4 regions of the Bacillus sp. NMTD17 genome follow, and region 3 is predicted to be linked to each of the others. Evidence: riboswitches for the same ligand, from Rfam matches in the RefSeq annotation. Region 3 holds a riboswitch; each other region holds the start of a gene.

Region 1 (8,196 bases), on a different contig from region 3:
TAAGCATGACATCCAACCTGTCAATACAGTGAACAGAGGGGCGATTGCCAGCATTCCGGCTGAATCAGCGGTTGAAGTGAACTGTATCATTACGAAGGACGGACCAAAACCAATTGCGACGGGCGATCTGCCTGTAGCTGTGAGAGGGCTCGTTCAACAAATCAAATCATTCGAGCGTGTGGCAGCAGAAGCGGCTGTAACAGGAGATTACGAGACGGCTCTTGTGGCGATGACGATTAATCCGCTTGTCCCATCTGATGAAATTGCAAAGCAAATTTTAGATGAAATGCTCGAAGCGCATCGTGAATATTTACCGCAATTCTTCAAATCAGTCAAAGCGTAAAACAAAGTGGCCCCTTTATGGGGTCGTTTTTTATCATTGCCCCATATGGGAATTCAAGAAAGAAGTGTATGATAGAAAAAACAGCATGTATGGCTTCAAAGAAAGGACGGTTTGAATATGGTTGCAATTGGTTTAATGCTTTACGGCTTTATCGTTCAACCACTGATGAGTTACGGCACAGTGGTCTTGTTTTTGTATGGCATCATTGCTTCATTTATTGGTCTTATTCGTCATAGACAGTATGTGTGGATTTATGTTCTCCGCCTGCTCGTTTGTTTTACCATTCCAGTGACCAACCTGTTGATGTATTTCGCAACGATTGGTGGAGATGAAAGAGACTTTGATTTCCAGCCCATGCCGCTTGTTTATCACCTTGTCTTTATCCTAGAAATCATCATCGTCTTTTTACCAGAGATCTTTTTACTGATCGAAAGAAAGCGGAGCATAAAAAGGAAACAGTGGATATATGCAGGGGCGATTGTGGGGGTATCGGTCTTGTTTTGGTGCACAATTTGATGGAAGGCTGACTGGACATCTGAGTCTATTTCGCCTTTTTGTTGCGTAACCTCCTTCGTCTAACCTTCACAAAAGTAATAGAAAGAACAAAGATAGAAATTCCGAGAAACTTAAATAGAAACCGGGTGAGGAACGGTGAATCGTCGAAACCTGTAGCTATGATCATCGATCCGATACAAATACCAAAGAACGCTAGTAGATAAGTAAAAAACATACCATCACTCCTTATACGTATGATTACCATTATAAGGTATATTGGAGGGGTAAATAAACAAAAAAAGAACCCTTCATGACTGAAAGGTTCTTTTACATGCTTAAGTCTGTTTGACGACCGAGTCGACTTCTACTGTCCAGCCGAAGATATCTGGCTGTGTTCCTTTTTGAATACCAGTAATGGCTTCGTACAATTTCTTCGATACTTCACCTGTTTGACCATCTTGAATTACATATGGCTGATCGTGATAAATTAATTCCCCGACAGGAGAGATGACGGCCGCCGTTCCAGTTCCAAAGATTTCTTCAAGCTCACCTGATTGATGTGCTTCAATTAACTCATCAATCGAAATTTTACGCTCTGTCACTGGAATACCCCAATGTTTTAACAGCTCAAGTACAGAGTTACGGGTGATGCCTTCTAAAATGCTGCCGTTCAATTCAGGCGTCACGATTTCTCCTTTGATTTTAAAGAAGATATTCATACTCCCGACTTCTTCAATGTACTTTTTCTCGACTCCATCAAGCCAAAGAACCTGTGAAAAGCCTTTGGTTTCAGCGACTTGCTGTGCCTTGAGGCTTGAGGCGTAGTTTCCAGCTGTTTTGGCATTTCCTGTCCCGCCCTTAACGGCACGGACAAATTCGTTTTCAACTGCAATTTTGACCGGGTGGATGCCTTCTTTATAGTAAGATCCCACTGGAGATAAGATAATCAGCAGCTTATACGTGCTTGACGGCGCAACGCCTAAATACGGCTCAGTGGAAATAATGAATGGACGGATATACAAGGAAGTGCCCTCTGCATCAGGTACCCAATCCTTATCAATGCGAATGAGTTCATTTAAGCCCTCTAAAACCGTTTCTGTATCAATTTGCGGGATACACAGGCGGTCATTGGATCTGTTTAAGCGTTCCATGTTCTTTTCCGGACGGAATAAGAGAATTTTCTGATCCTCAGAAACATAAGCTTTTAAGCCTTCAAAAACAGATTGCCCATAATGGTAGACCATCGAAGCTGGGTCCATTGGAATGGCCTGATAAGGTATAATTCTGGGATCGTACCAGCCTTGATCAATGGAATAATCCATCACAAACATGTGATCTGTGAAGATTTTTCCGAATTCAAGTTGATCAGATTGAGGTTTTGGTTTTTTTGTTGAACTAAGTTCAACGCGGATGGGTTGTTTTGGCATCGTAAATCTCCTTGCTGTTTGATTATTTGAAAATTCTAATAATATGAAATAATTATGATTCTATTCTATACCTTCACAAAATATAAGCAATAGCTTTTCTGGAATTCAGATAAGAAAAATCTGTTAAAGCGCTTTCCTTCTCTCTGCCATCAGTCTGCCTCATGTCACCCCTTTTTAATAAAGAAATAAAATCCAAATGCATTATTAACTGATTAATCTGACAATTTAAAAGCGGATGATTTTCCTGTAAGATATTCTTTCAACCATACACCTTTTGACTAGTACATTGCAAGGGGCATTCTCATATTTTAATCCTCTTTTTTTTAACCGATAAAGGAAGAAGAGAAGTGAAAGGAGCAAACAACAAGATGAAACGAGCGATACTAGGCATTTTACTTATTTTATTCATGACCGTGATCAGCTTCGGCTGTCAAGCGATGACAGAGGAGGCTGGCGCTAAGCAAAGCACAGCCTATTACGTGGCGCCAAACGGAAACGACAAAAACCCGGGAACGAAGCAAAAACCTTTTCGCACGCTGAAAAAAGCGGCAAGTATGGCGAAAGCCGGGGCAACCATTTACATGAGAGGCGGCACATACAAAGAGAAATTGATTGTCCGCCATTCAGGTACAAAGAAAGCACCCGTTATCTTTCAAGCTTACGGAAAAGAAAAACCTGTCATTAGCGGGGCTTCTCTTAAAGGAAATCAAGCAGATGGCGGTCTTGTCACGATCGATCAAAAAAGCTACATCACCCTCAAAGGTCTGACGGTGGGACATCTCAAGACGAATAAGGAAGATGTGACACCAGTCGGTATTTTCATCAAAGGAAGCGGCAAAGGCGTCAAACTGCTCAACAACCGAGTGTATGACATTCAGACGAAACACAAAAATGGGAATGCACACGGTATTGCGGTCTATGGAACAAAAGCTCCTGCGGCCATTGAAGACATTGAAATCAAAGGAAACACTGTTGAAAAATTAAAGCTTGGCTTCAGTGAAGCGCTTGTGCTAAATGGGAACGTCAACAAGTTCCGTGTGACACATAACACGGTTCGCCACACAGATAATATAGGCATTGATTTAATTGGTTTTGAGAACGTAGCACCTTCTAAAAAGTACGATCAAGTTAGAAATGGTGTCGTATCTAAAAACAAAGTATATGAGATTACGAGTGCAGGGAATCCAGCCTATGGCAAAGACATCTCCGCTGGCGGAATTTATGTTGATGGCGGGAAGGACATTGTGATTGATCATAACATCACACATCACAATGACCTGGGGATTGAAGTCACAAGTGAACATAAAGGAAAAATGGCAGATCGCATTCGCATCGAACACAATCAAGTGTATTTGAACCGTTATACAGGTATTTCAATTGGCGGCTATGATAAAAAGCGAGGCGGAACAACAAATACGACGATCTCACATAATATTTTGTACAAAAATGACACAGCCGGCTTAGAAGGCGGTCAATTGTTGATGCAATATCAAGCCGTGAACAATCGAATCACGAATAATATTATGACAGCGAGTGCCTCGCATTACTTAGTCGTGAATCTTTATGGAGTGAATCAAAAGAATACCTTCCAGAAGAACGTGTATGACGACCGAAAAGGTGCAAAGGCATCACAGTGGGTATGGCGTGGGAAATGGATGGAAGGCTACAAAACGTATCTCTTGAAAAGCGGCCAAGATAAAGGATCAGCACACCTCAATCCACAATTTGTGAATGAGAAAAAATATGACTTTCGCCTGAAGAAATCATCACCTGCTAAGAAAATCATCGGAAGTTAAGCATGTCTGAACCACAAACGCATTGTTTTAAATTTTCAAAAAAATCATTGACATTGATGTGACATCACATTAAAGTAAAGAAGACATTTTAACTAAAACAAAATTTCATAACGGATCTCTTATCAAGAGAGGCAGAGGGACTGGCCCTATGACGCCCGGCAACCGTTTCTACTATAGAAATTGGTGCTAATTCCTGCAAAGCTGTTACAGCTTTGACAGATAAGAGAGGAAGACTTCCCGATACATGTTTCATGCAACGGTGATCAAGCCTCTCTTCCAGGAGAGGCTTTTTTTCGTCTCTTTTTCAAATGAAAGAACAGTTTACTGGCGTTTTCCCACTGTTTTACCTAGTTTTCCGATGTGAAAAATAAAAACAACTTGAGGAGGAACAGCAATGAAGCGTAAGCATTTTACATCATGTCTTATATTATTAATGGTATTGACGATCCTATTAACGGGCTGCGGCACTGGATCAAGTGCAGGCTCAAAGGCAAATGCGAACGAAAAGGTCTCCTTTGACAATGTACCGAAGCGATTTGCAAAGGGACAGGGAGCAAAAATTAAAGTCATCCGTAAAATCGGAGGAGATGATCATACAGCGCAGTTTTTAGCTGGGACGAAGGCAGAAGGTGAAGCGCTTGGCTTTACGGTAGATGTCTACACCGCAAATGGAGATACAGCGAAATTCCATGATGCGATCTCTCAGGCGCTGGAAGAAAATTATGATGGCTTTATCATCTCTCATGGGGACGACGAGGCGACCGTCGCTGACGTGAAAAAGATTACAGCGAAGGGCATTCCAGTCGTAGCGTTTGATTCGAATCCTAAGCTGAAGGACATCAAAGGGGTCACAGTGACGTCTCAAGATGACGAACAATTAGCGAAAAAATCATTAGACGCACTCGTATCTGATTTTAAAGAAAAAGCAAATATTGCATACCTCTGGGTAGATGGGTTCCCGCCAATGGTGAGACGAAACAAGGTCTATCAAGAAACGCTCAACCAACACAAAGGGATCAAGGAACTTGACCGCTTTGGCATTGCTTCCTCTGATACGTCTGTTCAAACGCAAAATGCAGTAGCAGCCATGCTGAATAAATATCCAAAGGGTAAACTTGACGCTATTTTTGCCACGTGGGATGCCTTTGCCATTGGCGCAGCAAGAGCGCTAAAGGAAGCAGGAAGAACAGAAGTGAAGATTTACGGGATTGATGTGTCAAATGCTGATCTTCAAGAAATGACAGCGAAAGAAAGTCCATGGAAGTACACAGCAGCGGTTGATCCGAAGCTCATCGGCGCTGTTGACGTGAGAATTCTTGCGAAGAAAATAGCGAGTGAGAAAACGCCATCTTCCTATGACCTTGAGGCCTCTCTCATCTCGCAAAATCAGCTTCAACAAGCAGGAAAAGCCATCAATATGGTCAATCTTGCAGACGAAGTGAAGGGGTTCGGCTCATCGACTGCTTTTGAAGAAGATTGGATGAAGACCTTGAAGAAGCATTATACAAAATAAACGACGTGCACTCTCTTCCATAGAGAGTGTTTCGTTTTTCAGATGATGATCATGAGAAGGAGGACACCTATGACTTCGCCGCTTGTTTGTATGAAACATATTTCGATTGAATTCCCAGGAGTAAAAGCGTTAGATCAAGTGAATTTTACATTAAAAAAAGGGACGGTTCATGCGCTGATTGGAGCGAATGGTGCTGGGAAGTCCACGTTAATGAAAGTTCTTTCTGGCGCTCATTCGCACTATGAAGGAAGCATCCATATCAATGGTCAGGCGGCATCCATTCAAACCCCAAAGAATGCGGCCTCATATGGTGTGCAGACGGTCCATCAAGAAGTGGATACGGCGCTAGTTCCCTACTTAAGTGTTGGTGAGAATATGATGATGCATCAGATTGAGAAAAAAACATTTGTCGGCTGGAAAGAGCTGCACCGTAAGGCAGCTCAACTATTAAAAGAAATGGACATCGACATCTCCACAAAACGCCTTGTGAGTGATCTGACCCTTGCAGAAAAACAGATGGTGCTCATTGCCAAGGCCGTTTCGATTAAATGCAGCATTTTAATCTTAGATGAACCAACGGCCCCTCTTAGTCATACAGAAACAAGCAAGTTATTCTCAATGATTGATCGGCTGAAACAGAATGGAACGGGCATTGTGTTTATCTCCCATCGCATGCCTGAAATTTTCACCATCTGTGATGAACTGACAGTGATGCGAAATGGAACCGATGTCGCAAAACACCTCGTTCAAGATACAAATCCGCAGCAGATTATTGAAGAAATGCTAGGTGCGCCATTAGAGGAGCAATTCCCGCTCCGTACACCTTTGAAGGATGCACCTATTGTGCTTGAAGTGAAGCAGCTAAACGACCAGCATAAATTACGCAACATTCATCTTCACGTGAAAAAGGGAGAAATTCTCGGAATTGCAGGCCTTGTCGGTGCTGGAAAAACGGAATTGTGTAAAGCCCTTTTCGGCGCCTCAGAAAAAAAGACGGGAACTGTGCAGCTTCATGGTCAAACCGTTCGCATCACATCGCCTCATCAAGCCGTGAGAGCTGGAATGGCCCTTGTGCCGGAAGAACGTAGAAAGGAAGGGGTTCTAACAGAAGAGAGCGTGGGATGGAACTTAACGGCTGCAAGTCTTCGTTCATTCTCAAGAGTGTTCAGCTTCTTACATCGTTCGAAGGAAAAGCGGGAAGCAGACGTAATCGTCAAACGGCTTGGTGTCAAAACCCCATCTCTTGAAGCAAAGGTGAAGCATCTATCCGGTGGAAATCAACAGAAGATTTCCATAGGAAAATGGCTGCTGGCTGAAGCGGATATCTATCTCTTTGATGAACCAACAAAAGGCGTTGACGTTGGAGCGAAAAAAGATATTTTCACCCTGATTGCAGAGCTTGCCGACCGCGGGAAATCTGTGATTTATGCGTCAAGTGAGCTGTCGGAGATTGCAGGTATCGCAGACCGAGTCTACGTGCTGTATGATGGCAGCATTGCCCGGGAAATGACTGCGCCAACGACTGAGGAAGAGCTTTTATATCATTCAACAGGAGGACAATCATGAGTGAACGACAAATTCCAGCCCCTGTGCAGCAAATGAAAAAACAGCGGCCATCCTTTCATCTATTTGATTTCTTTTATCGATATGGCACGATCTTAACCATTGTCGTATTGATTGTGGTATTTGCGGCAGCGAATCCAGCGTTTTTGCAATCAGGGAATATCATCAATATATTACGGTCTATCTCCATTGTGACCATTATTGCGGTGGGCCTTACCATCTCATTGGCAGTAAACGGCTTTGATTTATCAGTCGGATCAGTCGCAACGTTATCGAATGCAATTGTGATTTCTATGTTCGTGTGGTTTTCGCAAAACCCGCTGATTGCGATCCTCTCTGCGCTAGCGGCTGCCCTTATTGTTGGTTTACTCAATGCCTTGATGATTGTCAAAATGAAAATTCCAGATATGCTCATGACATTAGCTATGATGTTTATCATTCAAGGACTGGCTCAAACGTATACGAAAGGGGCGACCATTTCTGAAAACATGGTGCTGCCTGACGGTACATTCTCAACGGGCACAATCCCCGCCTTTTTCAGCAAAATCGGCCAGGTGCCATATATCATTCTCTTAATGGCAGCCATTGTGCTATTTGCACATGTTTTCATGACCTACACAAAGCACGGCCGATTTATGTACATTATTGGAGGGAATAAGGAAGCGGCTCGATTGTCCGGTATTCATGTAAACAAATATAAAATCGCAGCATATCTGCTCTCGGCTTTATTTGCAGCAATCGGTGGTATTGTGCTGGCATCAAGGGTGATGACAGCGGAAATAAATGCTGGCGCACCTTATTTAATGGATGGCGTAGCGGCAGCTTTTATCGGTTTTTCCGTCATGGGAGCAGGAAAGCCAAATGCATTTGGTACGTTTATTGGGGCTGTGCTCATCGGTATTTTGCAAAATGGACTTGTGATGATGTCTGTCCCTTATTACGCGATGGATATTGTGAAAGGCTCTGTACTCGCGCTTGCGCTGGCGTTAACGTATTACAAACAGCGAGGCTGACGACGTATTTTTTAAAACCTTTTGAGTCTTTTCTCCGTCTAGTAAA
Region 2 (8,196 bases), on a different contig from region 3:
AGAAGCGGCTTTAGGCGGGAAATTGCAGCGCCATCAGGGAGCTGGCTACTCTTTTGATCTAGGACCGAGTACCATTACAATGAAGTCATACTTTGAGGAAGTGTTTGCTTCCTGTCATAGACGGATGGAGGATTATGTCACATTTTATCCGATTTCTCCTCTGACCAAAAACGTTTTTTCAGATGGACATACGGTCGAATTTACGCCCAATTTTGAGCAAATGGAATCTCAAATTGCAGCATTCAGTCCTGAAGATGCGAAGCAATACCGTGCATTTTTACAGGAATCAAAGATGCTTTTTCAAAAGGCTGAGGAGCAGTTTTTAAATCGTTTGTTATTGACGTGGAAGGATAAGGCGGATGTAAAGCTCATGAAAGCACTTCTCTCTGTCAAACCGTTTACAACCGTTCAACGCCTGCTGCGTCAATATTTCCGTCATCCGCATACATTGGCGATGTTTGGACGGTATGCTACATACATCGGCTCTTCTCCCTATGAGGCACCGGCTATTTTTAATATGATGGCGTATTTAGAAGGGGAGAAAGGGATTTATGGAATAAAGGGCGGTACATATCGTTTAGTTGAAGCATTTGAGACTTTGGCAAAGGAATTAGGCGTACAGATTCACCTCAATGAACAAGTCAACAAGATTCATGTGAAGGACCGGCGAATCAAAGGAGTAGAGACGGCTCAGCAGATGTATGAAGCAGATCAAGTCATTGCAGGGGCGGACGCGCTGACTGTTTACCGCCATCTGATTGATGAAAAAGACCGCCCAAGCTTTTTAAATCAAAAGCTGGCTAATATTGAACCGTCATTATCTGGCTTTGTTCTCTTATTAGGTGTACCTAAAGTCTATGAACAGCTGTCCCATCACAATGTGTTTTTCCCAGAGAATTATGAGCAAGAATTCAAAGATATTTTTCAGAAAAAACAACTGCCTCAGGATCCAACGCTTTACATATGTTATTCAGGTCATTCAGAACCAGCTTTAAGCGGAGGACAGGGAAGAAGCAACCTTTTTGTACTGACGAATGCGCCTTATGTGACAAAAGAGCAAGATTGGGGCATGCTAAAGGAGACGTATCGGCAGCATTTGAAAACAAAATTAAAGGAAAAGGGTCTCTTTGATATGGATGAGGTTGCCGAATATGAAGCGGTTCAAACTCCGCTTGATCTGCAGCAGAAAACAGGAGCATATCATGGCGCCATTTATGGCATGTCTTCCAACTCGTTCAAGCAGGCGTTCTTCCGAATCAATAATCAGTCAAAGGACATTGAAGGGCTTTGGTTTGTTGGAGGAACAACTCATCCAGGCGGCGGCACGCCGATGGTGACAAAATCAGGCCAGCTCGTCGCAGAAGCGATCATTTTAAGCACTTGACGTAAGAACAGATGAAAAGGAGAGAAATCAAGTGATTGTGGAAAAAAGAAGGTTTCCGTCCCCCCATCCGCATATTCACTTATTTACAGTGACCTATGAGGCAGATGGGCTTCGGATCAAAGGGCTGCTCGCTGAACCGGCCGGAGAAGGTTTCTATGACGGCTTTTTGTATTTACGAGGCGGCATTAAAAATGTGGGGATGGTGAGACCAGGCCGGATTGTGCAATTTGCAGCGCAGGGCTTTGTCGTATTTGCTCCCTTTTACCGAGGAAATCAGGGAGGCGAAGGGAACGAAGATTTTGCCGGTGAGGACCGGAAAGATGCTTTTGCTGCCTTTCAATTGTTAAAGCACCACAAAAAGGTGAAGCAGGATCGTATTCATATCTTTGGTTTTTCGCGCGGAGGGATTATGGGCATTTGGACCGCTGTTGAAATGAAACAAGAGGCGGCTTCCTTTGTGACATGGGGAGGCGTCAGTGATATGAAGCTCACCTACGAAGAGCGTGTGGATATGAGAAGAATGATGAAGCGTGTGATTGGCGGTCCCCCGCACAAGGTGCCAGAGGCCTATGAGGACAGAACGCCTTTAAATGATGTGGACAAAATTGAAGCGCCTGTTCTCATCATCCACGGAGAAGAGGATCAGAATGTATCGATTGAGCATGCGTATTTATTAGAAGATGCGCTGCGCCAGCACGGAAAGTCAGTGGAGACTTGGTATTTTCACGGATACAACCATTATTTCCCACCGCAGCATAATCGGGAAATTGTCAGAAGGCTGACGACATGGATGCACAGCCGGAAAAGCGGAAATGTGGTAAAATAAGCAGTATAACGAAATTTAGAAAGTAGGGGGATTTTCAATATGGGAATGCCTGTTGAATTTAATACAATGATTGTCACGAAGGGAAAAGAGACAAGAATTGAAGAAAATGTATTTGAGCTCATGAAGGAAGGGTACCGCATTTATCCATTAAATATTCCGCTTGAGGTGCGTAAAACGAAAGACGGAGAAAAAACAGGGACAGCACACGTTGAAAAGCTGGAGCTGACAGACAATGTGACAAAGGTTACTTACCGTCTCGTGTCATTACATTCAACGAACTAACAAAAAAAGCTGAGGGAATGATTCCCCTCAGCTTTTGCCATTTGATTATACGCGTGGTCCGCCTTTGGCTTCAATGTCACTTGCTGCGTGGCTGAATTTTTGGAAGTTCTTTTTAAATTCATTGGCAAGGAAGTGTGCTTTTTCTTGATAAGCCTCTTGGTCATCCCATGTTTTAGAAGGTTGAAGCACTTCATCTGGTACGCCAGGAATATGAAGCGGGATGTGTAATCCAAAGATGTCATCAGTGATCATTTCGGCGTTGTCGAGGTCACCTTCGATCGCTGCCTGCACCATTGCTCTTGTATGCGCTAGGTTCATACGTTTGCCTGTACCATAGCCTCCGCCAGTCCAGCCTGTATTCACAAGGAATACTTTTGCGCCGTGCTCATCAATTTTTTTGCCAAGCATTTCAGCATAGACGTGAGCTGGAAGCGGCAAGAACGGTGAACCGAAGCAAGTAGAGAATGTCGTTTCTGGTGATGTGACACCGCGTTCAGTTCCTGCTAATTTACTTGTGTAACCGCTCAAGAAATGGTACATCGCCTGTTCTTTTGTTAAACGGCTGATTGGAGGTAAAACGCCAAATGCATCAGCTGTTAAGAAGACAATGGCAGAAGGATGTCCTGCGATACTTGGCTTCACGATGTTATCAATCATTTCGATTGGGTAAGCAGCGCGTGTGTTTTCAGTGAAGAATGTGTCATCATAATCCGCTTCACGTGTTTCTTCATCAAGCACAACATTTTCAAGAACTGATCCGAAGCTGATGGCTTTGTAGATTTGCGGTTCTTTTTCTTCGCTTAAGTTCACACATTTCGCATAGCATCCGCCCTCAATATTGAAGACTCCTGAGCCAGACCAGCCGTGTTCATCGTCACCGATCAGCTTGCGGCTTGCACTTGCAGAAAGCGTCGTTTTCCCAGTACCTGAAAGGCCGAAGAATAATGCGACATCGCCTTCTTGACCGACGTTTGCTGAGCAGTGCATGGATAAAATATCTTGCTCAGGAAGCAGGTAATTCATGACAGAGAAAATGGACTTTTTCATCTCTCCTGCATATTCTGTACCACCGATCAGAATGGTGCGTTTTTCAAAAGAAACGATAATAAACGTTTCAGAGTTTGTGCCATCTGTTTCAGGATCTGCTTTAAAGTGCGGTGCAGATAAGATGGTGAACGGTTTTTCGTTTGAAGAAGGTGTGGATCCGTCAGGTCTGATGAACAGCTGCTTTGCAAAGAGATTGTGCCATGCAAATTCGTTTACCACTGTAATTGGCATACGGTATCTTTCATCAGCGCCGGCAAATCCTTCAAAGACGAATAGTTCATCACGTTCTTTTAAGTATGACACAACCTTTGTATATAAACGGTCAAATGCTTCTTTAGAGATCGGCTGGTTGACTTGACCCCAATCAATTTTATGTTCAGAGCTTTCTTCTTTGACGATAAATTTATCTTTAGGCGAACGTCCTGTGTAGGCACCAGTTGTAGCGCGGACAGCTCCTGTTGATGTTAAGACGCCTTCATCACGTGCCAAAATCTTTTCAACAAGTTTCGGAACAGATAAATTTTGGTGCGTATTTTCTAATGAGAACAATGACTGCAAATCTTCTTTTAAATCCACTGAGTTCATAAAAAAACCCTTCCTTTACCGTTGAATTTGTTTGTTTCGATTAGTATAACACATTGATAATAATAGTCTATACTATTTAAATATTTTTGTGTGTGTTTTTTCATTTCTGCTATGAAAATATGCTTTTTGGTGATGCTAAGGGTGAGGTAAAAAAGAGGGGAGATAATTCTGATGAAGCATTGACATGATGCAAGGGTTTGAGATAAGATATCTTATTGAACGGATACTCTTATCCCGAGTTGGTGGAGGGACAGGCCCGATGAAGCCCAGCAACCGGTTTCTTGTGAAAAAGGCATGAATATGCTGAGAAACCAAGGTGCTAACCTGATGCAAGGTACAAGAACACCTTGAGCGATAAGAGTGAAAGGCATGCGATCTCAGACCCTTTCCTCGCAATGAAGGAAATGGTTTTTTTATTTTTGGGATATCATATGAACAAATTGCCAATAACATCTCTAATAGAAACGTTTTCAAATATAAGAGGGAACGAGTTCCGTATCATATTGGAGGCCTCATCTTGGGATGATGTGGTCTTGTACAGGAGGAAATAGCCATTATGAGTCAAAATCGTCGTTTATTTACTTCAGAATCAGTAACAGAAGGACATCCGGATAAAATCTGTGATCAAATTTCAGACAGCATTTTGGATGAAATTTTAAAGAAAGATCCAAATGCACGTGTTGCCTGTGAAACTTCTGTTACAACGGGTCTCGTATTAGTAAGCGGTGAAATTACAACGTCTACTTATGTCGATATTCCAAAGACGGTGCGTGACACGATTAAGGAAATTGGCTACACACGTGCGAAATATGGTTTTGATGCGGAAACATGTGCAGTGCTCACATCCATTGATGAACAGTCTGCTGATATTGCGCAAGGTGTAGACAAAGCGCTTGAAGCACGTGAAGGAACAATGACTGAAGAAGAAATTGATGCGATCGGTGCAGGTGACCAAGGATTGATGTTTGGTTTTGCCAACAACGAAACCGAAGAGCTCATGCCGCTGCCGATTTCACTAGCGCATAAATTATCTCTGCGTTTAACAGAAGTGCGCAAGGATCAAACACTTGCCTATCTTCGTCCAGACGGAAAAACACAAGTAACAGTAGAATATGATGAGCAAAATAAACCTGTTCGTATTGACACAGTGGTTATTTCTACGCAGCATGCACCAGAAGTGACGCTTGAACAAATTCAAAGCGACTTAAAAGAGCATGTCATCCGCCCTGTGGTTCCAAGCGAACTCATTGACGAAGAGACAAAATACTTTATTAACCCAACAGGCCGTTTCGTCATCGGTGGACCTCAAGGAGATGCTGGTTTAACTGGACGTAAAATCATCGTTGATACGTATGGCGGGTACGCTCGTCATGGCGGCGGTGCTTTCTCTGGGAAGGACGCAACAAAGGTTGACCGTTCTGCGGCATACGCCGCTCGTTACGTAGCGAAAAACATCGTAGCTGCCGGTCTTGCAGATTCTTGTGAAGTACAACTTGCTTATGCAATTGGTGTTGCACAGCCTGTATCGATTTCAATTGATACATTCGGAACAGGAAAAGCTTCTGAAGAAAAATTAATTGAAGTGGTTCGTGCGAACTTTGATCTTCGTCCAGCTGGCATTATTAAAATGCTTGACCTGCGTCGTCCGATCTATAAACAAACAGCTGCATACGGACATTTCGGCCGTCATGATTTAGATCTTCCGTGGGAAAAAACGGATAAAGCCGATACGCTTCGTAAAGAAGCATTAGGACAATAACAACATAGAAAACCGCTTATTTTAAGCGGTTTTCCTTTTGATTAAAAAAATTCTACAAAAAGTGAAAAAATGTGAAACAAAATCGGACAAAATACTGTCTAATTATAGGTCTACTTTTAAGAAATAACATAACGTGGAGGCAATAATATGTGTGGGTTTGTTGGTGTATTTAATCACCGTCCATTGTCCGAAACTACTGAGCAGGAAGAGTTAATTAAACAAATGAATCGTCTCATCGTTCACCGTGGTCCCGATGATGAGGGTTACTTTCATGACGAGCATGTAGGATTTGGATTTAGACGTTTAAGTATTATAGATGTTGAGCACGGAAAGCAGCCGCTTTCTTATGAAGATGAAAAGTATTGGATTATTTTCAACGGAGAAATTTATAACTATGTGGAGCTGAAGGAAGAGCTTGTGAAAAAGGGCTATACGTTCAGCACAGATTCTGATACGGAAGTACTGCTTGCCACATACCGTCATTATAAAGAAGAGGCGGCTTCTAAACTTCGCGGCATGTTTGCATTTTTAATTTGGGATAAAGAAGCGCAGCAATTATATGGCGCGAGAGATCCTTTTGGCATCAAACCGCTTTATTTTACACAAATGGATGAGCAAGTGTACTTTGCGTCTGAACGCAAAAGCTTGATGGCTGTGAACGAGAACATCTTATTTGATGAGACTTCATTGCAGCAGTACATGTCGTTCCAGTTCGTTCCTGAGCCAAATACACTTGATCAAAAGGTGCACAAAGTTGAGCCTGGTCATCAGTTTATTTTACGCCCAGGACAGGAGATCGAATTTAAGACATACTGGAAGGTTCAATTCAAGCCTGAACAAACACAAGAAGAGAAATTAATAGAAGAAGTACGCGATGCAATCTATGATTCTGTGAAAGTTCACATGAGAAGTGATGTACCTGTTGGTTCATTCCTATCAGGTGGTATTGATTCTTCCTTCATCGTGTCTGTCGCAAAGGAATTACACCCTGAGCTGAAGACATTCTCTGTTGGCTTCCAGCAGGATGGCTTTAGTGAAGTCGATGTCGCGAAGGAAACAGCTGATAAGCTAGGCTTACAAAACTTCAGTGCCGTCATTTCTCCAGAGGAATATATGAACGAGCTTCCGAAGATTGTCTGGCATTTAGACGATCCTTTAGCTGATCCGGCGGCGATTCCATTGTATTTTGTGGCAAAAGAAGCGAAGAAACAAGTGACGGTTGTTCTTTCAGGTGAGGGAGCGGACGAGCTGTTCGGCGGATATAATATTTACCGTGAGCCTCTTTCTCTTAAACCATTTGAATCTGTACCATCTATGCTGAAAAAGCTTCTTCTTCGTCTGGCGCGATTAATGCCAGAAGGAATGAAAGGGAAGAGCTTTATCGTTCGCGGCTGTACGCCATTAGAGGAACGTTATATCGGTAATGCGAAAATCTTTGAAGAGCCAGTGAAGAAAAATCTCTTAAAACATTATGATCCAAGCATCACGTATCGTGACGTAACGAAGACATACTTCGAGGAAAGCGCAGGCTACAGTGATATTAACAAAATGCAATATGTTGATATTCATACGTGGATGCGCGGAGACATCTTACTGAAAGCAGACAAGATGACGATGGCGAATTCTCTTGAGCTTCGTGTTCCATTCCTTGATAAGGTCGTTTTTGAAGCGGCTTCTAAAATTCCAGAAGAGCTGAAAACAAAAGATGGCACAACGAAATATTTATTGCGTAAAGCAGCAGAGGGCATTGTGCCTGACCATGTGTTAAACCGTAAAAAGCTTGGTTTCCCTGTGCCAATTCGTCATTGGCTGAAAAATGAGATGAATGCTTGGGCGAAAGACATCATCAAAAACAGTCAAACAGATGAATACATTAACAAGCAATATGTGCTTGATTTATTAAATGAGCATTGTGCTGGCAAAGCAGATCATAGCCGTAAGATTTGGACCGTCCTCATCTTTATGATTTGGCACAGCATTTATGTGGAGCGCAGCATTGATCCAGAGCAGTTGAATCATCAACCGAAAGAAGTCATCTTTAGTTAATGAAAAAAGGTTTTCAGCTTTGTGCTGAAAACCTTTTTTGTCATGATAGAAAGCAGTGGAAAAGGGTAAAATAACAAGCGGTTCATAGTTATTGCTTAATATCCTGAAAAAAACATGATAAAGTGAAGATACACGTATGATGTTAACGGGATAAAAGGGAACGATAGTATTGTCCTTTTTCTACATATTCTCTACGGATTCTGTCCATGTCTTGGATATCTTCATCTGTTAACTGACGGACGACCTTGGCTGGACGGCCAAAAGCGA
Region 3 (8,196 bases):
ATCCACACATTTCGCCTTTTCTCATATCGATCATTTTGCACCTGTACGCACGTTTGGTCGCTTAATAGGGCTTCCGCTGCTGCATCTTGAGTTGCTTTAAACAGTGAGACAAACAGATGATCCTGATAAAGCTCGATCGCTTCAATAACAGACGGATTTCCTGCTGCAAAACCTACTCTCCAGCCGGCCATATTATACGTTTTAGATAATGTGTAAATTTCAATACCCGTCTCTTTCGCTCCATCTGTTTGCAAAAAGCTGATCGGCTTTTTCCCATCAAACCCAATGCCGCCATAGGCAAAATCATGGACAACACAGAGTTTGTGATCTTTCGCAAACGTAACGGTTTCTTCAAAAAATGCACGACTTGCCGTGGCACCTGTCGGATTGTTAGGATAATTTAAATACATCAACTTTGCTTTTTTCTTATCATTCTCAGGCAATCGATCATAGTCAGGTAAAAAATCATTTTGTTCAAGAAGCGGCATCGTCACCATCTGAGCTCCAGCAAGCACGGCACCTGACCAATAATCAGGGTAACCAGGGTCTGGGACAAGGAGTGTATCTCCAGGATTCAGCAGGCATTGCGGCAGCTCAACAAGTCCCGCTTTCCCGCCAAATAAAATCGCAATCTCCTTCATCGGATCAAGCGTGACACCATATTCTCTTTCATAAAAGGCGGCGGCAGCCTTTTTTAATTTCGCTGTTCCGCGGAATGACGAGTATTGATGATTTTCAGGTTTTAATACCGCTTCCTGCATGGCTTTTACAATATGCGAAGGGGTTGGCTGATCAGGATTTCCCTGCCCTAAATTAATGATATCTGCCCCTTCCTGCATCTTTTTCTGCACCTTTTGGACAAGAGACGCAAAAAATTGTTTCGGTAATTGTTTCAATACATCTGATTGCTGGAATTCCATTTCTTCACCTTCTATTCAAGTTACGTAACAATACAAACACTGTAATGGATTGTTTTATGAATTGTAAAGCAATTTTGAAAAAAGATTGACATGTGAAGCGCAGCTCTGATAATATCTTGAATTAAGAAATGCAAACAGACACGAAATAATTACATATTGATTTCTCTTATCGAGAGTTGGGCGAGGGATTTGGCCTTTTGACCCCAACAGCAACCGACCGTTAATACCACTGTGAAGTGGGGCGCAGCAAGTAAGCGCCAAGACAATTGTCTTATAGGGCACGGTGCTAATTCCATCAGACGTATGTGCTGAGAGATAAGAGAGGCTTTGAGCATACACGCCATCAAGCCTCTTTCTCTCAGGAGAAAGAGGCTTTTTTATATGATTTGGAGGGATAGCAATTGGTTACACTTACGGCATCATATGAAGAATTAACAGAAAGCTCGGCAGTTGCACTCGCAATTAGACTTGGCTTGATCCAAGAAAGCAGTCATTTGACATGTACGGAAATCGGTGACGGGAATTTAAATTACGTCTTTCATATTTTTGATCACAAACAAGAAAAAGGATTGATCATCAAACAGGCCCTGCCCTATGCCAAGGTGGTCGGAGAGAGCTGGCCGCTTACATTAGACCGTGCGAGAATTGAAAGTGCTGCCCTGATCAAGCAGTCAGAATATACGCCGCACCTTGTACCTGCAGTCTATTATTCAGATACAGCTCTTGCTGTGACGGCAATGGAGGATCTATCACACCTGGAAATCGTCAGAAAAGGGCTAATTGCCGGAAAACAATATCCGCATTTATCCGATCATGTAGGAGAATTTTTAGGAAAAACACTTTTTTACACTTCTGACTTTGCCACAAATCCTAAAATCAAAAAACAATTTGTGAAGCAATTTACGAATCCGGACCTTTGTGACATTACTGAAAAACTCGTCTTCACAGATCCTTTCTTTGATAGCGGCACAAATGATTTCGAAGAAGAATTAAGAGAAGCTGCCGAAGCGCTTTGGGCAGATCTTGAAGTGCAGGCCAAAGCAGCCGAACTGAAGCGTATTTTCCTGACATCTGCTGAAACACTCGTTCATGGAGATCTTCATACAGGCAGTATTTTTGCAAATGAGACGGAAACAAAAATCATTGATCCAGAATTCGCCTTTTACGGTCCCTTTGGATTCGATATTGGCCACTTTATCGCTAACCTGTTCCTCAATGCTTTGTCTCGTGAGAATGAACACGATCAGCAGCACCTTTTTGACCATGTCATCAATGTATGGGCGACATTCAAAGAAGTGTTCGCAAAAGCTTGGAAAGAAGACAGCATTGAAGCATTTAGTGTATCTGACAGTTTTTTAGCAACAACCTTTGACCGTATTTTAAAAGAAGCGGCAGGCTTTGCGGGCTGTGAGCTTGTCCGCCGAACAATCGGCCTTGCTCATGCCGCTGATCTCGATGCGATTCCATCACCATCTAGAAGGATTCAGCAGAAAAAAGCAGCACTAACGCTCGGAAAAACAATGATCAAACAATATCATGCAGTGGAAGCAGCGTCTGACCTCGTCGCATTATTCCATCAATCTGTAAAGGAGTGACGGGTTTTGTCTAAAGAATTTGAAGTCCCCCGTTCTGTCGAATGGGAAGAAAACCATATTAACATTTTGAATCAGCAAAAATTACCGGCCGAAACTGAGTTTGAGCATTTATATACAAAAGAAGACGTGTATGATGCCATTGTCACGTTAAAAGTGCGGGGAGCACCTGCCATTGGCATTACAGCAGCTTTTGGACTGGCGCTCAGTGCCCAAGACATTGAGACAGAAGAAATTGATGTTTTTAAACAAGAAGTCATTCAGATAAAAGAATATTTAAACAGTGCTCGTCCAACCGCTGTGAATTTAGCCTGGGCTTTAGAGCGATTATTGCAGCGCATTGAGCGTGCAGCTTCGGTCAATGCAGCCAAAACAGACCTTGTCCATGAAGCCATTCAAATTCAAATTGAAGATGAAGAAACATGCAGACAAATCGGTCAAAATGCACTCCAGCTCTTTAAATCGGGTGATCGTATTATGACCATTTGCAATGCAGGCTCCATCGCCACAAGCCGGTACGGAACAGCCCTTGCTCCATTTTATTTAGCCAAAAAGAAAAATCTCGATCTTCACATTTATGCCTGTGAAACACGCCCTGTTCTTCAAGGGGCTAGGCTGACAACATGGGAACTCATGCAAGGCGGCGTAGATGTGACGCTCATCACAGATAACATGGCAGCCCATACGATGAAAGAAAAGAAAATTTCTGCTGTCATTGTCGGAGCTGATCGTATTGCCCGTAATGGAGATACGGCGAATAAGATTGGAACGTTAAGTCTCGCCATTTTAGCTAAGCATTTTCAAATTCCGTTTTTTATAGCTGCACCGCTTTCCACCTTTGATGTATCAACCCAAGACGGGGCAGATATTCCAATTGAAGAGCGCGATCCGCTGGAAGTAAAGGAATTAAACGGCGTCCAAATTGCACCGCCTGATGTTCAGGTATTCAATCCCGCCTTTGATGTCACTCCTCACCATCTCATTTCAGGTATCATTACAGAGAAAGGGATTATCACATCGAACTATACAGAAGAGATTGATACTCTGTTCGCTGAAAACATCTCACTCTGATCATAAAAAAAGCGCCGTGTACTTATTATTTAAGAGCACCGCGCTTTTTTATTTCACTCGTTTTTGCTAAGATTTCTTTTTTCTGTTCTTCTGTCAAAACGTTCATTTTGACACATAGTGATGTGACGGCATACATTTTATTTTTTTTGCCCCAAAACATTCCCTAGCGCCCTCCTTTTTCCCTCAACCAACTTTTTTAGCTTAATAAAAGGATATGTCGCTTGACAAACATTTGGAACAGGTCAATCGATTTATTTTTGAACAAATGGGATACCTTCTAATTCTAGCAGGACCGCTTTCATGTCTGTTTTTGTTCCTGCATAGCCCGTCAGAGAGCGGTCTTTTCCAATCACTCTGTGACAGGGAATAAAAATAGGTAATGCATTGCGTCTGTTCGCTTGTCCAATCGCTCTTACAGCTTTTGGGTTGCCAATCGCTTCTGCAATGTCTGCATAGCTTTTTGATTCACCATATGGAATAGTCGAAAGTGCTTCCCACACCTGCTCTTGAAACGGAGATCCCTTTTGCTTGAGCGGGAGATCGAATACTTGGCGCTCTCCCTTGAAATATTCATCTAGCTGCTTTTTCGCTTCTTGTAATACAGGCGTTTCTTCTTCTTTTAGATCGGCTTTCTGCTTTTTTACTAAAAATGGCTCATCATCAAACATCACCTCGATGATGGCATCGTCTTTTTCTAGTATGTATAATGCCCCAATTGGTGCGTGATAGACGGTATAATACACGTTAGTGCTCTCCTTCTTGTTTCTTCTGCCTCAGTGGAAGCGTGAGATGGAAGACGGTTCCTACCCCTTCCTCACTTTCTACCTCAATCGTTCCTTGATGCTCTTCAATAATTTTATAACTAACCATTAAGCCAAGTCCAGTTCCTCTTTCTTTTGTCGTATAAAATGGTTCCCCTAGACGCTTGAGCTTGTCCTCTGCCATTCCGCAGCCTTCATCCCGCAGTGAAATGACAATATGCTCTTCGCCCTTCCGCTGAATGCTCACATAGACATTTCCTTTTCTCGGCATGACTTCAATTGCATTTTTTAAAATGTTAATAAAGACCTGTTTTAATTGGTTTTGTTCACAATAAATGAGCGGAATCTCATCCAACACATTGAGATGCATTTGAACGTTGCCGAGGTTCGCCTGTGCGTGCAAAAGATCCATCGTGTCTTTCATAATTTGCACCACATTTTTTTCTTCATATACGATGGCTTGCGGTTTCGCTAAAATCAAAAATTCGGTGATGATGGATTCAATTCTTTTCAGCTCAGATGTGATGACATTGAAATAGAGCGAATACTCCCCTTCTATATTCCCTTTTAACAGCTGAATGAAGCCTTTTAATGCTGTCATCGGGTTTCTAATTTCATGCGCAATTCCAGCGGCAAGCTCTCCCACCACATGAAGGGTATCTGATTTTCTCACCCGCTCTTCTAATTCCTTCCGCTCTGTCACATCTCTAAAGATCGCCAAATTCATATTATGAATAATGTTGCGTTTAAAAGAGAATTCCAATATACGCTGATCTGGATGGTTCAGCACAAACGGAACTTCATTGTCCATTTCATCTAACGACATCGCCTGAGCAGGCTGTGCCAAATGTTCAATTTGATAAGGCGCAAGGATATGGAAAAGGTTCATTTCCGTTAAATGATCGTCTTTCAATCCGAGCAGCTCGCTTGCGGATGGATTGACTTCGATAATGCGGTACTGGTTATCAAAAAGAACAATGCCGTCCATTGATCCATTAAATACTTTACGGAATTTGAGCTCACTTTCGCGCAGCTCCTCTTCCATTCTTTTTCGATCACTCACATTACGTAAAATGGTTAAGTGCTGTCCTTCTAATACCGCATGCTTTGATGTAAACTCGAGCTCTTTAAACTGACCATTTGCCATTCTGAACAACAGCTCTTCCCTTATTTCATGATTCCGAATATAACGTCTTCTAGTCGGCCTATATCTCTGATCAGATTTCACGAGAAAGTCTGTGAGTTTCTTGCCAATCAGTGAGTGCATAGGCAATTCAAAAATTCGGCAGGCTGATTCATTGGCTCTCACAATCTCTCCATCATCTGCCCATATGATGATCGCATCCATTGCATTTTCGAAAATTTCTCTAAAGCGTTCCTCACTTTTTAACAGCTTTTCTTCCATTAACCTTTTTTCTGTAATATCCCGCATGATGGACATATAAAAACCGCTCATGACATTTGATGTAATGGTGAGCTCGAATAATTTTTGCTGGCCAGATTGAAGGGTAACGGGAAGCTCTCCCTTGGCTTTCCCTGTTTCTTTAAGTGACGTTAAAAGGTGCTGCAAGGCTGGAAGATTTTCATCTTCGACAAATTCATTTAAATAACGATCGGTTAAATCGGTCTTTTGCAGCTCAAAGCTCTGACAAAAAGAGTGATTGGCGTCGATCATGCAGCCATCCTGATCAAAAATGACCATCCCGTCAATGGCTCGGTCAAACAAATCTTTGAACAGCTGCTCATTCATGGAGCGTTCTCGTTCTAGTATTTTCTTTGAGGAAATATCTCGCATGACCACGATATATTGCTGATTCACGACGTCATGCTCTGCGACAAATTCAATGTATTTTGTTTCCCCGTTTTCAAGCTGAATGGAGATTTCTCTTCTTAACTTTCCTTTTCGAAAAAATAAATCAAGGGAGCATTCAATTTTGTCTTTCGGGATGCCGTATAGGAAATCTAGAACGGATTTATTGAGGAGGTCTTCTTTCGATGTCTGTACAAGCCTGCATGTCGCTTCGTTGGCTTGGATAATATTGAGGTGCTGATCAAATATGAAAATGGCATCTAACGTCTTATTTAACAGCCTCTTTTGCTGCATCAACTCTGTTCGCAAATATTCGTTCTCTTTTTCTAATTTTCTGATATCTTCTGCGCCATCGAGCGTTTCAGTCATTCTCTTACACTCCTTTTCCAGCCTCATTCCTCTACAATATTTCTACAATATTTTCATTGTTCCTTCATTCGACTCATAAAAAAAAATAACTTTTTACACGAAGACTGTCTCATTTATTTCATTTGGATGACAGGATCGAACTGCGATTCTCTTTTCTTACGCTTCTTTTACAACCGTTCTACAATTTCACATCAAATAGCGAAATGAGCCAAAATGTATTTTAAAATGGGGCAAATACGGGAACAGTGCACAGAGACATTTATGTTTGAAATCAAGCAGGAAAGGTGATGTTATGGCATCTTCACGAGATAGTTATTTTGATAATGCGAAATTTCTTCTGATTTTTCTAGTTGTTTTTGGTCATTTGTTACGATCATTCATTCATGATAATGATTGGATGCTCTATTTATACAAGTTTATTTATACTTTTCATATGCCCGCCTTTATCTTGGTTTCCGGCTTCTTTGCAAAAGGCTTTAGAAAGCCAGGTTTTATGAAAAAAGTCGCCGTTAAGCTGATCATCCCATATTTAATTTTTCAGGTGATCTATTCAGTTTACTATTATCTCTTGCAGGATCAAAGCATGGCCAATTTAAATCCAATTGATCCGCAATGGTCTTTATGGTTTTTAATTAGTTTATTTTTTTGGAATTTGCTGCTCATTCCTTTTTCTAAACTTCCGTTTCACTGGGCGATGATCGTCAGTTTGTCGATTGCGTTACTTGTCGGTTACGTGGACAGCATCAGCAATACGCTCAGCTTATCGCGTACGTTTGTGTTTTTGCCGATGTTTTTAGCTGGCTTCTATTTAAAAAAGCAGCATTTTGAATTCATCCGTACAAGCAAAGGAAAGCTGGCAGCACTTCTTGTATTAATGGCTGTATTTTTATTTTGCTATTTCTATGAATTTGATTATTCCTTCTTATTTGGATCACAGTCATATGCTTCTCTTGGAGATGAGGGATTGATTGCGGCAATGAAACGAATGGCATGGTACATGCTTGCATTTGGCGCTACATTCAGCTTCTTTGCATTAGTGCCAACACGCCGTTTCTTCTTTACAAAATGGGGCACAAGAACGTTATATGTGTATTTACTACATGGCTTTGTGATCAAGCTGCTTAGAACGACTTGGTTTGACGACTGGGCCCTGAATGCAGCAAGTGTACTGATGTTATTGCTGCTGACCATTCTGTTAACCTTTACCCTGTCTAGCACCTTTGTTAAAAACGTTGCACAGCCAGTGATTGAGCTCAAAATGAACAATCTTTTGCGTACAATCACCGGCAGGCAAGGCAGTTATATCAAATAAAAAACGATCCCGCGAGGATCGTTTTTTCTATTTTTCATCCATGTGTCCATTGTGACATTCAGCATCTTTCTTAGGTTTTACAAGAGTATCAATCCATTTGCTGCTGTTGATATCTCCAAGCTCACTGCCAAATTCCTCTTCTAAGATATCTGGGTCCATTGGCCTCTTATGGTCTTTCATGTCCTTGCTCTTCACATGCTTTTTAGTCACGAGATCCTCCCCCTTGTTTCCCTTTGTGAGAATTTCGGTTTGCCTGACGATCTCTTGATTGTTCATCAAATTGGGTTTGTCCTTGATCATGTGCCATGCTTTCTGTCGGTGTCATATTATTTGTCAGTGCTTCATTTTTCGCTGCTTTTCT
Region 4 (8,196 bases), 110 kb from region 3:
AAAGCCGGATTTATCCGGTTTTTTTGTTGCCCTTTTTTTGAGTGATGCATATGTAAGAGAGAAGGGGTGACCAGAATGGATGCATTCGAACAATTAATCGGCTCCTTGTTCACTAAACCTCATGATGGAAAAGAACAAGCGCACGAAAAGGGTGAAATGGATCTAGCGGATAAAGCGAATGATCTTGAGCAGCACTTAAAGGTATTTGGCGAGAAGATGGATGCTTTTGCGAAAGAAACAGAAGCATTCATGATGCGTCATGGAGAGGCAGATTACGTCTTTAAACAGCAGAAATAAAAATTCCGCACTTTTTTATGTGATCGTCCAAACCATTTGTAGTATTTTTCATATTTTGTAAGGGAGAAGAGGAGGTGCTTATATATGAGTTGTTACGGTTACGGTGGCGGTTCTTGCGGCGGCTACGGCGGAGGTTATGGCGGCGGATATGGATCAACATTTGTTCTTGTCGTCGTGCTTTTCATCCTTCTAATCATCGTTGGTGCTTCTTTCTTTAACTAAACAGTAAGAAGGTGAGGGAAGCAATGGGGGAGCCTTTTGCTTTCCTTTCTCTTTGGGCAAACAAGGCTTTAGGATAGGCACATATCTCGCCTATTTTCATATAGTAAGGTGATTACTCCACAAAGAGGAGGCAAATGAATGGATAATAAATTCTTTAAAAGCGTTGAAAATAAAACGGGTGTGAATATGAATGATGTTTTTAAGCTTGCAGGTTCTTTGCAAAATGCCAACTTTAAAGATGAAGCAACGGTTCGAGGCGTCATTAAAAAAGTAGCGCAGCTTGCGAATAAGCGTGTACCTAAAGAAATGGAAGACAAAATCGTTCAATCGATTACAAGTGGAAAAGAAAAGCTTGATTTCAATACAATCGCTAAAATGATGAACAACAAAAAATAAACAACAGGCTCTCCGCTTAAAGGGGGGCCTGTTGTTTTTCTGTGAATAATTCTCGGTTTTTCTTTAGTAGGGGATACAAAAAGCGCGAGCGATGAGCGGTTTTTCCTCGCCTAAATGATGGAACAGATAGATAAAGAGATTGTTCAGCTCTTGTCATGGCCACGTATAATAAACGGCGTTCTTCTTCTAGGGCTTCTTCATCACCGTTTCTTAGTTCATCGAGTGAGAAATCATGAGGCAGTGCTCCGTCGACCACGCAAGTGATGTACACCGTTTGGAATTCAAGTCCCTTTGCGCGGTGAATCGTCATGAGCTGAACACCTGGTTCGTCTGTTTTTTCCTTTTCGGCAGATTTCATATGTTCGGCATGTGCGAGAAAGGCTTCAATCGTTTCAAAGCGTTTGGCGGCGGTTTTTACATCTCGTACATCATCCGCCCCTTTTTCAAGCACATTCGTATCGTTCACTCGTTTTTTTAAGTAATCACCAAGTCCCATCTTTTGTTCAATAAACGTCACAGCGTCAGACGGCTTTAACGTTCGTAACGTGCGGAACAGAGGAACAATGGATTGCAGCTTTTTCTGTTGAAACGGCTGAATATCTGTTAGTTTTCCGAGTGCGTCTACCATTGAACAATCTTCCGTGATGGTCAGTGCCTTCATCGTGTTCAAGGTCTGCTGCTTTAAAAAGAAAACCGGAAGCAGCTGTTTCATAGCAGCCACATCATCGGCATCCTGACTTAAAGAGAGAAAGGCGAGAAGAACCCGAACAATTCGTCTGCTGTAGAAGGCTTTGACACCAGCCTCCGTCTCATACGGAATCGCGGATTGATGCAGACGCTCATAAATCGCGCGGCCTCCTGTATTGGTGCGAAAGAGTACGCAGATATCATTCGGCTTTGCGCCGTTTTTAATTTTCTCCTGAATATCTGCCACGATCATGGTCGCTTCCTCTTCCTCGTCATATGGATAAAAGAGCGTAGGCGGGATTGTCTCCGCACGGACGGCTTTTAACGTTTTTTCATAACGATGTTGATTTTTCTTAATAATGGCATCCGCACTTGCGACAATCGTATGATGCGACCGGTAATTCGCATGTAAATGGACGATTTGAGCCGAAGGATAGTCCCGTTTGAATTCAAGAATGAAAGCAGGATTGCTGCCCCTAAAGGCATAAATGGCTTGATCATCATCACCTACACAAAATAGCTGCTCATATTCTCCAGCTAAAAGCTGAATCAATTGATATTGAACTGGATTAATATCCTGAAATTCATCCACTAAAATATACTTGAACCGTTCTTGATATCGTTTCAGCAGTTCAGGCTGTTCTGTCAGCATGTGCAAGCAGGCGATTGCCATGTCATCAAAGTCAAATTGCTGATTGTCTCGTTTTTGCTGTTCATAAGATTGATAGATCGTCCACATGTGTTTTTCCTTTTCATCCTTCAAATCAGGAAGCTCGCCTGGTAAAAAAGCATTTTTCCAAAAGCCGATCGATTGCAGTACTTGATCGGTAGGGTAGTCTTTTTCATCAAGTCCTTCATTTATGATGGCTTTCCGAATGTACTGTTCCTTCTGCCAGTCAAACTTGATCAGGTGCTGGCCGTTCCATTTGCTTGCATCGTCATGAAGCAGCATTTTATAAAAAAGACTGTGGAAGGTGCCTGTCACCACTTGACTTGCTTGTGATGGGTGAAGCTGGTATTGCTTGCGCAGTCTTTCTTTCATTTCACTGCTGGCTTTTGTGGTGAAAGTCACGAGTAAGATATGGTGAGCAGGAATATGATGATGTGACATGAGATATGCCGCTCTAGCTGTCAAGACTCTTGTTTTTCCGCTGCCAGCGCCAGCCAGCACCAGCATTGGACCTTCTTTATGTGTGACAGCTTGAAGCTGCGGTGTGCTAAAGGTAATATGCGGAAAGAGCTCGATGGTATGTGCTTGTTCATTCTCTTCTAAATGTAACGCATCGCTAAATTGAATCGACCTTGGTTCCTGCCAGTCATATGATTCATTCGTTTGCGAGATGATCTGTTTACCTGTTGGAAAACGGAAGCCCCCAAGTTCTTTATAGGAAGCACTTTCCTCTTGCTCTGCATTTTTTTTCTGATCTTCTTGTTCTTCTGCTTGTTCACACATCTCTTGCTGCGTCATATGTTTATGAATAAAGGCAGGTTCTTCATGTATATTTAATCTGAAAAAGACTGGTTGTCCGCAATATGGGCAGGATAAGTGCCCTTTTTTTCCCTCGTCATGGAGGAATTGATAATGTTCTCTCGAATACGTATGTAATGAGATCGTTCGATCATGTCGTCGTGCGCATTTCAAAGCTAGTCCTCCAATAGTTAATCAATCTTAAAAAGAAACACATCTAATCATATCAAATGAGACGTGTTTCAAACAGTCATAATTAGGGAATAGTAGAGTAGAAGAGAAGCAAAGGAGGCGTTCTTGATGGGATATATAGCCCCGATTCAGCCGGATCTGTATTTTCAATATATCAATCGTCCTGCTCCTCAGGATAAAGAAGACTACGCGAAAGTAACAAAGGTTACTCGCACCTTTCATGACAAGGTATACAGAGAGCTGGAGAAAAAAGAGGACTTAGTGACAGAAGCAGAAACGAAAGTACAGCAAAAAAAGCGGGAACGTTTTGTACGAGATATGTTTATGGAAGAAGGCAAAGGCGTTCATATTAATGCGTATATATAAATGATTACGCTTTCTTCCCTTGACGAACGATGATAAAGAAAAGCCAGGGCATCATGGATGCTCTGGCTTTTTCTTTTGGTCAAACAGATAGTGTTTTTGTCATTTTGACATGTGTGATCCCTGCTTCTTCAAACGGTTCAGAAACGGCTTTGTAGCCTTTCTTTTCGTAGAAAGGAAGAGCTTGGACTTGTGCGTGCATAACCGCTTCCTTCGCTCCATTAGCAATGGCTTCTGTTTCCAGCGCTTCTAATAGTTTGTGGCCAAGGCCGAAAGCGCGCGCCTCTTTTAACACACAAATTCGTTCCAGCTTTGCCTTTGGCCCTTCAATGATCCGCAGTCTAGCGGCTGCTTGAGGCTTCATTTCATCATTATAAATGACAAAATGAATGGCCTCGTCCTCTAGTTCATCTATTTCAATCTCTAACGGGACTTCTTGTTCTTTGACGAACACTTCTTTTCGAACGTAGTATGCATCTTCTCGTTGTGTTTGTGCTGTTGCGATGACTGTTTTCAAATGTCTTTAACCCTCTTCTCCTAAAATAAATGTTTCATAGACGGTCCAAGATCCGTTCTCTAACTGATATAAAAGGTGGAAGCGATCCACGGTTTCTTCATGGTCAATTTTTCTCAGCTTTAATGTACCAAGTACGTCTGAATGCTCATCATCTGATAGTTTTTGAGCTACTGTCACATGCGGAACAAAAGCATATTCAGGTGTGCCAGCAAGTGGATCTGCGTACAACCTTTCATTGAGCGCCATGATTTCCTCGTTCGGTTCTACTTTCATATAAATGACGTTGTTTACAGGAGCGAATGAACTGAATTTTTTAATACGTAACGTAATAGGAGAAGCATTTTTTGCATACTCTCTTAACGTTGAGACGACCTCAGCCGCTTCTAGATCCGTTAATTCAAAAGGTGTTCTTAATGTTAAATGAGGCGGTATAAGTGCATAGTTCGGATCATAACGCTTCCGGTAAGAGTTCGCAATATCTTGCAATTTTTTTGATGGAAATATAACAACTCCGTATTTCATCATGTTCCCTCCTGAATAAGAAAGTATTTATTATTGTTTATTATAACAAAATTCAGTTGATTAACGAATATGGGAGCATTTTTTTTAACGAAGGCGCAATGAGCGGCTGCCAAAACGTCCATTTATGATCCCCTTCGAATGTCTCAAATAAATAATCCGCACCTGACTGTTCAAGAAGCGCCTTTAAATCTTCATTCGGCTGAATAAAATCAAGCACTTGGCCATCTGTCGTTTTCACAGCCGTTTCTTCCAGCCCAATTTGATGGATAATGGCATAAGGGGAAAGGGCTGTCGACTGTTTAACGGCTTCTAGGACTGAATCATCAACGTAAGGAGACTGCAAAATCAGCCCGCCAAATAAAGAAGGATAATCAATCGCTGTCATAAGGGAAATCGTAGCACCTAGCGAATCACCAATAAACGTGCGTCCTGAGCCAATTTGATAGGTTGGATAGTGCGTATCAATATAAGGGACAAGTTCATTTGCTAAAAAGCGTTTATACGCTTCAAACTTTGTGCCATCTGGATGATACGTATTCCGTCTTTCCGAGACATTTTCATAAGGGACACCAATGATAATCGAGCGTTCCATTTCTTTGTTTTGCATCAATTCTTCCGCCTGTCTGCCTATTTTGCCTAAGCGGAAATAATCATGACCATCTTGGGCAATGATGACATGATATGTATAAAGGGGGGAGTAATTGACTGGCAAATAGATCAAAAGGGTCATATCCGCCCCAAGTTCTTTTGAATGTAAGGTTTCTTCTTGAATAATGCCTGTTTTCTTCACCATAATCCATTCCTCCAGCTAACCAATTTCATCACAAAGTGAAACGTTTCCATTCATTGTAACATGAAAAACAGCGTTGTTCCTATATGCTAACATGCAATCCATTCAGTTGACATCGAATCTGTTATAAAATACAGAAAATTTTAATTAATTGGTCCGATTCCTCTTGAAAAATGAGATTTAATGCGTTACAGTATTAAGAATTAGAACAGACAGACAACACATTCTTATCGTGAGAGGTGGAGGGACTGGCCCTTTGAAACCTCAGCAACCGGTATGCATCACTTCATGTGATGTACCAAGGTGCTAAATCCAGCAAGCAGCTTTTTTGCTTGGAAGATAAGAGGAAGCGATTAAACCCCTTCTTCTTATGAAGAAGGGGTTTTCTGTTTTGAAATCAGATTTTACTTAGGATGGTGTCAAATGACAGAACATGTGGAAACGACATTAGCGCAAATTGGAAACCGCAGCGAAGAGGCGACTGGCACGGTCAGTCCCCCCGTTTATCTTTCAACAGCATACAGACATAGAGGCATAGGGGAATCAACCGGATTTGATTACATTCGAACGAAAAACCCAACAAGGCAGCTTGTAGAGGATGCGATTGCTTCACTCGAAGAAGGGACGGCCGGCTTTGCCTTCAGTTCGGGAATGGCTGCGATCCAAACGATCATGGCATTATTTGAAAGCGGAGATGAACTCATCGTCTCATCAGACCTATATGGCGGTACATACCGTTTGTTTGAAAACGAATGGAAAAAGTACGGCTTACGGTTTCTTTACGATGATTTTTCAGATGAAGACTGTTTACGTTCTAAAATCACGCCAAACACAAAAGCGGTCTTTATTGAAACGCCGACAAATCCACTTATGCAGGAAGCAGATATTCAAAAAATAGCAAAGATTGCAAAAGAATATGGCGCTTTGGTCATTGTCGATAACACCTTTTACACACCCGTTTTGCAAAAGCCGATTACACTTGGAGCGGACATTGTCATCCATAGCGCAACCAAATATTTAGGCGGACACAATGACGTCCTTGCCGGTCTTGTGGTGACAAAAGGAGAGCAGCTGTCTGAAGACATGTTCCAGCATCAAAACGCAATTGGAGCCGTTTTATCTCCGTTTGACTCATGGCTTTTAATGAGAGGAATGAAAACACTGGCTCTTAGAATGCGCCAGCACGAGGCAAATGCGAAGGAGCTGGCAGAGTTTTTAAAGAAACAGCCAGAAATTCAAGATGTCCTTTACCCAGGCAAGGGAGGAATGCTGTCATTCCGTGTAGCCAAGGAGGACTGGGTCAATCCATTTTTGAAGCAGCTGAAAACGATCTGTTTTGCTGAAAGTCTTGGCGGAATCGAAAGCTTTATTACGTATCCTGCAACGCAAACGCATATGGATATCCCAGAGGAGATTCGCATTGCAAATGGCGTTTGTAACAAACTGCTCCGTTTCTCCGTTGGCATTGAGCACGTAGATGACCTGAAAGCAGACCTGAAACAGGCACTATCACAAGTAAGAGAGGAGGTACACGCCAAATGACCACACACGATTGGACACTCGAAACCCAACTCGTTCATAATGCGTTTAAAACAGATCGTTCAACAGGTGCAGTCAGTGTGCCAATTCAGCATGCATCCACATTCCATCAAAGCAGCTTCGATGAATTTGGTCAATATGACTACTCAAGATCGGGGACTCCTACACGTCAAGCGTTAGAGGATACGATTGCGGCGCTAGAAGGAGGAACAAGAGGGCTTGCTTTTGCATCAGGCATGGCAGCCATTTCAACTGCTTTTCTACTATTATCAAAGGGAGATCATGTCCTTGTCACAAGAGATGTGTACGGTGGTACATTTCGAATGATCACCCAAGTTCTTTCGCGATTTGGCATCGAGCATACCTTTGTGGACATGACGGATTTGAATGAAGTCAAAAGAGGCATTCAATCGAATACAAAAGTCATTTACATGGAAACACCGTCAAACCCGACTCTAGGTATTACGGATATTGGGAGCGTCGTCCAGCTTGCCAAAGAACATGACTGTCTGACATTCTTAGATAATACATTTTTAACGCCTGCTCTTCAGCGTCCGCTGGATCTTGGCGTTGACGTAGTCCTGCACAGCGCAACGAAATTTTTGAGCGGTCACAGTGATGTACTGTCAGGCTTAGCTGTCGTGAAAGACGAGAAGCTGGGAGAAGAACTCTATTCGCTGCAAAACTCCTTCGGTGCGGTGCTTGGCGTGCAGGATTGCTGGCTTGTGTTAAGAGGGTTAAAAACCCTTCAGGTCAGATTAGAAAAAGCAAGCCAAACGGCCTTCGAACTGGCCTCATTTCTCAAAGAGCATCCTGCGGTGAAAAAAGTGTACTATCCAGGCTTAGATGACCATCCAGGGGCGGACATTCAGCGAAAGCAAGCAAGCGGAGCAGGAGCTGTTCTTTCATTTGAATTAGAAAACCAAGCAGCTGTCAAAGAATTGGTGGATGCTGTCACATTACCAGTATTCGCCGTCAGCCTTGGCGCCGTCGAATCCATTCTGTCATACCCAGCCAAAATGTCACATGCCGCTATGCCAAAAGAAGAAAGAGAAAAAAGAGGGATTACAGATGGCCTGCTTCGATTAAGTGTAGGGGTCGAAAACGGAGAAGACCTCAAACGCGACTTCAAACAAGCACTAGACCAACTAAAGCCTGTTCTTGTCAACCAATCATAAAGGAGAGAAAAAAGCCGGTCCGGCT

What was found. Region 3 has a riboswitch for S-adenosylmethionine ahead of mtnK (S-methyl-5-thioribose kinase). Riboswitches for the same ligand answer to the same signal wherever they lie in the genome.
Region 1: it holds a riboswitch for S-adenosylmethionine, as region 3 does, so the genes downstream of both, C6347_RS01175 (sugar ABC transporter substrate-binding protein) here and mtnK (S-methyl-5-thioribose kinase) in region 3, are expected to answer to the same signal.
Region 2: it holds a riboswitch for S-adenosylmethionine, as region 3 does, so the genes downstream of both, metK (methionine adenosyltransferase) here and mtnK (S-methyl-5-thioribose kinase) in region 3, are expected to answer to the same signal.
Region 4: it holds a riboswitch for S-adenosylmethionine, as region 3 does, so the genes downstream of both, C6347_RS08020 (methionine biosynthesis PLP-dependent protein) here and mtnK (S-methyl-5-thioribose kinase) in region 3, are expected to answer to the same signal.

Annotation. Positions count from the first base shown of each region.
Region 1 is NZ_PVRH01000001.1:239,487-247,682, forward strand. It holds gene C6347_RS01150 (6-phospho-beta-glucosidase) at 1-343, shown strand, start outside; gene C6347_RS01155 (hypothetical protein) at 461-859, shown strand; gene C6347_RS01165 (branched-chain amino acid aminotransferase) at 1,174-2,265, opposite strand; gene C6347_RS01170 (DUF1565 domain-containing protein) at 2,634-4,061, shown strand; SAM riboswitch class I at 4,178-4,287, shown strand; gene C6347_RS01175 (sugar ABC transporter substrate-binding protein) at 4,456-5,574, shown strand; gene C6347_RS01180 (sugar ABC transporter ATP-binding protein) at 5,644-7,140, shown strand; gene C6347_RS01185 (ABC transporter permease) at 7,137-8,150, shown strand.
Region 2 is NZ_PVRH01000007.1:71,189-79,384, reverse strand. It holds gene C6347_RS17940 (phytoene desaturase family protein) at 1-1,384, shown strand, start outside; gene C6347_RS17935 (alpha/beta hydrolase family protein) at 1,416-2,210, shown strand; gene C6347_RS17930 (DUF2584 domain-containing protein) at 2,250-2,492, shown strand; gene pckA (phosphoenolpyruvate carboxykinase (ATP)) at 2,538-4,124, opposite strand; SAM riboswitch class I at 4,351-4,485, shown strand; gene metK (methionine adenosyltransferase) at 4,681-5,883, shown strand; gene asnB (asparagine synthase (glutamine-hydrolyzing)) at 6,031-7,929, shown strand; gene C6347_RS17910 (gamma carbonic anhydrase) at 8,072-8,196, opposite strand, start outside.
Region 3 is NZ_PVRH01000002.1:453,986-462,181, forward strand. It holds gene C6347_RS07415 (pyridoxal phosphate-dependent aminotransferase) at 1-920, opposite strand, end outside; SAM riboswitch class I at 1,084-1,242, shown strand; gene mtnK (S-methyl-5-thioribose kinase) at 1,322-2,515, shown strand; gene mtnA (S-methyl-5-thioribose-1-phosphate isomerase) at 2,522-3,583, shown strand; gene C6347_RS19405 (hypothetical protein) at 3,609-3,743, opposite strand; gene C6347_RS07430 (methylated-DNA--[protein]-cysteine S-methyltransferase) at 3,835-4,326, opposite strand; gene C6347_RS07435 (PAS domain-containing sensor histidine kinase) at 4,328-6,523, opposite strand; gene C6347_RS07440 (acyltransferase family protein) at 6,816-7,835, shown strand; gene C6347_RS07445 (hypothetical protein) at 7,863-8,045, opposite strand; gene C6347_RS19220 (hypothetical protein) at 8,038-8,196, opposite strand, start outside.
Region 4 is NZ_PVRH01000002.1:564,182-572,377, reverse strand. It holds gene C6347_RS08060 (hypothetical protein) at 76-297, shown strand; gene C6347_RS08055 (YjcZ family sporulation protein) at 382-519, shown strand; gene spoVIF (sporulation-specific transcription regulator SpoVIF) at 658-915, shown strand; gene C6347_RS08045 (UvrD-helicase domain-containing protein) at 932-3,244, opposite strand; gene C6347_RS08040 (hypothetical protein) at 3,371-3,628, shown strand; gene C6347_RS08035 (GNAT family N-acetyltransferase) at 3,708-4,142, opposite strand; gene C6347_RS08030 (YjcG family protein) at 4,149-4,664, opposite strand; gene C6347_RS08025 (alpha/beta hydrolase) at 4,717-5,457, opposite strand; SAM riboswitch class I at 5,679-5,800, shown strand; gene C6347_RS08020 (methionine biosynthesis PLP-dependent protein) at 5,878-6,996, shown strand; gene metC (cystathionine beta-lyase) at 6,993-8,171, shown strand.